One region of the Streptomyces sp. NBC_01003 genome, then DNA from elsewhere that is predicted to be linked to it. Evidence: riboswitches for the same ligand, from Rfam matches in the RefSeq annotation. Region 1 holds a riboswitch; each other region holds the start of a gene.
The links. A riboswitch is a leader RNA that binds a small molecule or an ion and turns the genes downstream of it on or off. The one in region 1 is predicted to bind cyclic di-AMP.
Positions count from the first base shown of each region.

Region 2: another riboswitch for cyclic di-AMP. It lies ahead of OG698_RS11445 (LysM peptidoglycan-binding domain-containing M23 family metallopeptidase); the one in region 1 lies ahead of OG698_RS25100 (M23 family metallopeptidase).
Region 3: another riboswitch for cyclic di-AMP. It lies ahead of OG698_RS44880 (transglycosylase SLT domain-containing protein); the one in region 1 lies ahead of OG698_RS25100 (M23 family metallopeptidase).

Region 1 is NZ_CP108707.1:5,465,572-5,467,830, reverse strand. Features, by position in the region: gene OG698_RS25105 (aldo/keto reductase) at 1-177, opposite strand, end outside; gene OG698_RS25100 (M23 family metallopeptidase) at 289-1,341, opposite strand; cyclic di-AMP (ydaO/yuaA leader) riboswitch at 1,353-1,498, opposite strand; gene OG698_RS25095 (PP2C family protein-serine/threonine phosphatase) at 1,758-2,259, opposite strand, start outside.
Region 2 is NZ_CP108707.1:2,456,745-2,459,003, forward strand. Features, by position in the region: gene OG698_RS11445 (LysM peptidoglycan-binding domain-containing M23 family metallopeptidase) at 227-1,042, opposite strand; cyclic di-AMP (ydaO/yuaA leader) riboswitch at 1,045-1,227, opposite strand; gene OG698_RS11450 (tyrosine-protein phosphatase) at 1,636-2,259, shown strand, end outside.
Region 3 is NZ_CP108707.1:9,756,166-9,758,424, reverse strand. Features, by position in the region: cyclic di-AMP (ydaO/yuaA leader) riboswitch at 1,072-1,266, shown strand; gene OG698_RS44880 (transglycosylase SLT domain-containing protein) at 1,271-2,023, shown strand; gene OG698_RS44875 (hypothetical protein) at 2,082-2,240, shown strand.

The DNA.
Region 1 (2,259 bases):
CGGAACCCACGACGAGTACGTGTCGGCCGTGTCGACGAAGTTGCCGCCGGCGGCGACGTACGCGTCGAGCACGGCGAAGGACTGCGCCTCGTCGGCGGTCCAGCCGAACACATTGCCGCCGAGGGAGAGCGGGAACACCTCGAGGTCTGACGAGCCAAGCTTGCGAAGAGAAGTCATGGCCTGTCAGAACACCGATACGGAGCAAGATATTCCGGGCACGGCCGACCGGCAGCCCTGACGTCGGGGGGTTGCCGTCAGGACCGCCGGGGTTCGGAGGGTTACGAGCCTTTAGATGGTCAGGCCGTTGGAGCGCAGCCACGGCGCGGGGTCGACTCCGGTCGCCTGGCCGCCCGGGTGGACCTCCAGGTGGAGGTGCGGCCCGGTCACGTTGCCGGTGGCGCCGACGCGGCCGATGACGTCGCCGCTGGTCACCTTCTGGCCGGCGCTGACGTTGAGGGACGACTGGTGGCAGTACCAGAGCTCGGTGCCGTCCGGCAGCTCAAGGACGGTGCGGTAGCCGTACGCGCCCGCCCAGCCGGCCTCCTTGACGGTGCCGGAGTGGATCGCCTTCAGCGGCGTACCCGTGGGAGCGGCGAAGTCGAGACCCGTGTGGTAGCCGGAGGACCACATCGAGCCGGGCTGACCGAACGTGCCGGTGATCGTGTAGGAGGCGACCGGCAGCGTGAAGCTCTTGGCGAGCTCGGCGAGGCGCTCGGCCTCGGCCTTCTTCTTCGCGGCCTCCTCCGCCTCCTTCTTCTCGGCGGCGGCCTTGGCAGACGCGGCGTCCTGCTCCTTGGCCGCGTCCTCGGCGGCCTTCTTCGCGGCGGCCTCCTCGGCAGCCGCGGCCTCGGCGTCGGCAGCCTGGTTCTGCTGCTGCTCGGCCTGCTGCATGATGCGGGCGCGCAGGGCCTCACCGGCGGTCGTGCCCTGCTCGGCGTCCGCGGTGGTGATGCCGGCGCCGGTCAGCGGGGCCGCGTCGGCGCCGGACGAGTCGTCGTCCGAACCGTCGGATATCAGCGCGCCCACGCCGGGCAGCGACTTGGCGTCGGGCAGCGAGTCCTTGACGGCCGAGAGGTCGGGCATCGAGATGTGTACGGGGGGCTTGCCGCCCTGCGCGGTGGCGATGCCGCCCGCGCCGACGGCCGCGATCACGCCGACCCCGAGAACTGTGGAACTGCGCGCGAGACCGCCGCGCTGCTTGGCTACGCGGTGCCTGCCGCGTACGGGGCGGACGGACTCCTCGGTGGGATTCCACTCGTCCCAGGTCCGCTCGTCCGCTTCGCCGAACTCTTCGTCGATCGGCGCGTAGGAGAACTCTGGGGCAGGCCGGTTGGACGCCACGGGGGCGCGCTCCTTTCCTTCCTTCTCGCCTACCGGGTTAGCTGACGGGTTCGGAGCAGGAAGGTCTCCTACCGACGCCTTCCGCAAGGAAAGACGTCCGATTCACCCCAAGTTGGTGGTTCCCCGGCTCCCTTGCGGGATTAGGCGCGTGCGCACGGAGCCATCTCTTGTGACGGCTGGGACGACCGCGCTGCGTTATCGAACGTTAATAGACACCGGGGCCCGATTCCAAGCCGTTCCGACTGATCGTTAACGCCTTTGGCCTGGACTTATCGGGGCACGAGCGGGCGGAATCGGGCGAGTTGGCCAGCCGTCGAGACAGGCCGATCATCTGACGGTTTGTCAAATGTTATGCGCAGCGACGCCGTTCGACTACGGAAGGTGAAGACGGCGGTCACGGCTGCTTCACTGCTGCTTCACGGACGCCTCACCGCGAGCAGCGCCATGTCGTCCGTCGTGCCGCCCCCGGTGTGCCGGCGGACCTCGGCGGCGAGCGCGGCCAGCAGCGGATCGGGCCCCGAGAACATCCGTCCCGCGAGCCGGGCCGCCGGGTCGTAGAAGGTGCCCTCCGCGTCGCGCGCCTCCGAGAGGCCGTCGGTGTAGAGCAGCAGCGTCGCCCCGGACGGGAACTCCGTCTCGGACGCCCGGTCGGGCCAGCTGCCGAGGCCACCCATCCCGAGCGGCAGCGCGGGCTCCGGCGGCGACAGGACCTTGAGCGCCCCGTCGCCGCCCAGGATCAGGGGTTCCGGATGGCCCCGGTTGATGACCCGTACGAGGCCGTTGCCGTGCGGGATCTCGGCGAGCACGGCCGTGGTGAAACCCTCGAACTCGTCGAGGCCGTTGCGCCGCAGCCCCTCGCGCGCGAGCGCCCGCTCCAGGCGCTGCGCGACCGCCTCCAGGGTCGCCTCCTGCTCGGCC
Region 2 (2,259 bases), 3.0 Mb from region 1:
CACACATCTTTCACCCTGCGATGTGACCTACGCGACCGTAGGAAGGGGTTGACGGGTGGTGATATAGCCCACCCGGTCAGTTTCGCGATTTCAGGAATACGACGGGACACGGCGGAGGGCACGACGAAGGGGCGGGCCCGGAACCGGACCCGCCCTTCACCTCACGTCTCGACGAGACACCTTCACGTCACACCGTCAGGGTCGGAGCGACGTCACATCGTCGGAGTCAGAGCGAGACCCCGTGCGCACGGAGGTACGCGATCGGATCCACGTCCGAGCCGTAGCTCGGGGTGGTGCGGATCTCGAAGTGCAGGTGCGGTCCCGTGACGTTGCCGGTCGCGCCGGAGAGGCCGATCTGCTGGCCCCCGGTCACGGTCTGCCCGGACGAGACGGACAGGGACGACATGTGGGCGTACTGCGAGTACTTGCCGTCGGCGTGCTGGATGACGACCTCGTTGCCGTACGCGCCGTCAAGACCGGCCGACACGACGGTGCCCGCGGCTATGGCCTTGAGCGGGGTGCCCGTCGGGACCACGAAGTCGACACCGGTGTGGTAGCCGCTGGACCACATGCTGCCCGCGGTCTTGTACGCCGTGCCCACGGAGGCGCTCTGGACGGGCAGCACATAGCCGGAGCCGGTAGCGGCCTTGGGCGCGGAAGCCTGCGTGGCGGTGGCAGAGGACTTCGCGGCGGGGGCCGCGGCCTTCTGGCCGATCGTCAGCTTCAGGCCCGGGCGGATCAGGGACGGGTCGCTGCCGACGGCCGAGCGGTTGTCGGAGTAGAGCTTCTTCCAGCCGCCGCTGACGTGCTGCGCGTCGGCGATCTTCGAAAGGGTGTCCCCGCCCTTGACGACGTAGGTCTTGGCAGCGGCGGGAGCGGCCGCGGCCTTGACGACCGAGTGGGCGGCCGCGGGGGTCGCGGCGTGGGCGCCGGCGGCACCCACCAGCGGCAGCGCGAGCGCGGCGCCGCCCACTCCGGCAACGACGATCGTGCGTGCGAAGCCCTGGGACTTGGGACGGCGGTGCTTACCCTTCGCGGGCATGGGAATTTCCTCTCCGTCGCCTGCGAGGTGAGCTGTCGGGTTCGGGCTGGAGCTGCCCGGCCGCGCCCCTTTCGGGCACGGCTTCACCCCGAGCCGTTTCCGGTGTTCCGGAAACGGCGGTCCACCTGGGTCCCCCGCTCCTGCCGAGCACGGATCGATGTGCGGATTCCGGGCGGCGGCAGGATTAGGCGGTCCGTCCGGATTGCGCTGAACGTAAGCGAGCGGGGAGCGCGGGGACAAGCCGCGAATTCCCCTGGCCATTCCGGTTCTTGATCCTTGAATGATCCTTTTCGGAAAAGGCGGTCACGCTCCGTCGATTCACGATCTTTGCAACTGCGATACCTGCTGGGAATTCATTCCGCCCCGCCGCCACGGACGGTCACCGCTATGACCCTGCTCACCCATCGGCCACCATATGGCCTCATTTCAGGGTTAGTTATTCCGTAAGGCGCGATTGCCTACCTTCAGGCTTATTTCGGGCATTTGGCATGAAATCACCAGCCTCCTCTCGCATGGTTGCCCCTGGCAGCCATGTCGTATCGTCGAAGTCGCCCGCAGGCGAGCAGCGCCGCGGCCGACCGGGAGGAGCCCCCGTGACGCAGCAGGTCCCGTCCACCGAGCCCGAGTTGGCCGGAGTGCGCAACTTCCGCGATGTGGGTGGCCTCCCGACCGTGGACGGCCGTCGGGTCAGGCAGGGCGTGCTGTTCCGGAGCGGTCACCTCGCGCACGCCACGGATGAGGACGCCGCGTTCCTCTCCTCGCTCGGGCTGCACACGATCTTCGACTTCCGCAACGCCGCCGACCAGCGCCTCGAAGGCCCTGACGTCACGCTGCCCGGCGTGCGGAACGTGAACCTGCCGCTGACCGACCCCGCGGACGGCGCCGAGTTCTGGCAGATGGTGCGCGACGGCAATCTCGACGAGCTGCGCGCCGCCCTCTCCGAGGGCCAGGCCGCGAACCGCATGATCACGTCGTACCGGACGATCATCGCGGAGCGCACCGCCGAGCACAGCCAGGTGCTGCACTCCCTCGCCGAGGACAGCGTGCCCGCGCTCATGCACTGCGCGGCCGGCAAGGACCGCGCGGGCCTCTCGATAGCGGTCACGCTCCTGGCCGTGGGTGTGGAGCGCGACGCCATCGAGGCGGACTACCTGGAGTCGAACGCGGCACACCGCCGCTACAAGGTGCACCGCAGCAGCGCCTCGAAGGACGCGATG
Region 3 (2,259 bases), 4.3 Mb from region 1:
CGGCCAGTACCTACGCTCGATGTGAGCCTTCAGGCCATCCGCATAGAAGTAGGCCGGCCGAAGGTCGCCCTTGGCGTGGCGTTCGGCCTGGTCGTCGAAGTGCGGTGAGTCGGGGTGTCCGCTCCTCTGTCTGCACCCGCGCCGCAACTCCGACGTTGCCGTCATGTTCCATGCGCCCGAGTAACTGCCCCTATTCCTGCGCTTCTTCGCGGCGGACCATCGGTTCGAGTTCGACCCGGCGCAGGCGCGTGCGGAGTTCCCGTTCCTCGCCGCGTCGACCACTGAGGCCCGGGATTGAACAGGCCTACCACGCAGAGAGATAGCTGCCCGGAAAACCGTAGTCGGCAGAGGATTTCAGCAGCCTCCTCCCGACCCAAGCCGAAACCTTCACTGGCATACCAGCGACGATCGGCAACTGAATCCCCATCACATGGAGACCGCCTTCTGAGCTCACTCACATCCTGAGCCGGCAAAATCTCCCAGTACAACATCGGAGCCTCATCTACCCGCCCCCGGGTATCCCGCGAGCCCAGCAGGTCGGCGGGAAGTGCACTCCGATGATCGAGTCCGCCGACCTCACCTCAGTCGATCCCTCAGCCGGACCGCACAAGACCACGTTCAGGCACCATCCGATCGACACCCGCGCATGAACTCTGCAGCTGGGACGCCCGTCGGTCCGCGCGACCGGGCCGGCATTGATGGCGATACGCCCCCTCTGGCACCCAAAGCGGCATGGCGCTATGTCCATCTTTGGGCTAAAAAATACCCTTTCGCATAATTAACGATATACAGGGAGATCTGCCTGTATCGCGAGCGTTCATGCGAAATTTCGCACTCCGATATGACATCGACCGTCATCCCAACCCGCATCCTATTCAGTGAACCATGTCACACGGACGGACGCGGGCCCCGAACTCCGCTGAGCCCACTTCCCTTGCGCCCAAAGAAGATTGGGCTTTTCGATCAAAGAGAGCGGCGGGTTCTGATCACCAGAGTCAGGGCTCTCACATTCCACTATCGGAATTCTGGTCTTGTTCTGTCCGTGCTTTCTCGCCTAATGTCACCGTCAATCCGGATGGAACGCCGAATCCTGCCGCTGTCCGGAATCCCTCCCACCCACTCGGTTACGCACGGCAGGAGCGGGGGACCCAGGTAAGCCGCCGATCTGGTTTCCGGAACGGCTCGGGGTGAAGTCGCATTCGCAGTGCGACCGGACATCTCCCGTCCGAACCCGACAGCTCACCTCGCAGGCGACGGAGAGGAACTCGTCATGCCCTCAAAGGGAAAGCACCGCCGCCCCAAGTCCATCTCGCTCACCCGGGGAATCGCCGCCGCAGGCACGGGCGCGGCTGTGCTCGTTCTTCCGGTGCTCGGCGCGACCAGCGCCGGCGCAGCGCAGGCCGCCCCGGCCGCAAAGAGCGCCGCGGTCCCCACGACGTACGTCGTCGCCGCAGGCGACACCCTCGCCAAGATCGCCCGAGAGCACTCTCTGAGCGGCGGCTGGAAGAAGCTGTACCAGGACAACCGAGCCACCGTCGGTGACAACCCGGGGCTGATCCACCCCGGTGTCAAGCTCACGCTCGGCAAGAAGAGCCCGGCCAAGCCCGCACAGAAGCCGGCAGCCACCAGGGCGTCCGCCGAGCGGGCTGACCGCTCCGAGGTCCGGACCACGCTCGCCGCTGCCCCGGCGAAGAAGTCCTACACCAACGACCTCGACGGCTGGATCAAGGAGTCGCTCGACATAATGGCCAAGCACAACATTCCCGGCTCCTACGAGGGCATCCACCGCAACATCATGCGCGAGTCCTCCGGCAACCCGCTGGCCATCAACAACTGGGACTCCAACGCTGTCGCAGGAACCCCGTCCAAGGGGCTCCTGCAGGTCATCGACCCCACGTTCACCGCGTACCACGTGCCCGGCACGTCGATGGACAGCTACGACCCGGTCGCCAACATCACCGCCGCCTGCAACTACGCGGCCGACAAGTACGGCTCGATCGACAACGTGAACGGCGCGTACTGACAGCCGGTTCCACAATGAGGCTCGCACTCGTCACAGGCAGACCAGGCTTGCGCCGTGCGTGCCCTACAAGCAGGACCTCCTGGTAGAGGTCGCGGCGGCGTGCCGGACGGTGACGGACTGGCACCCGCGGCGTCGCGTGGATCCGGCGGCTGCGCAGTTGCGCTCCAAGGGCTTCCCCCAGCTCAGCACGGAGGACGCCGCGGTCCACTCCGCCTGAACGGAAGCCCGACGACTGC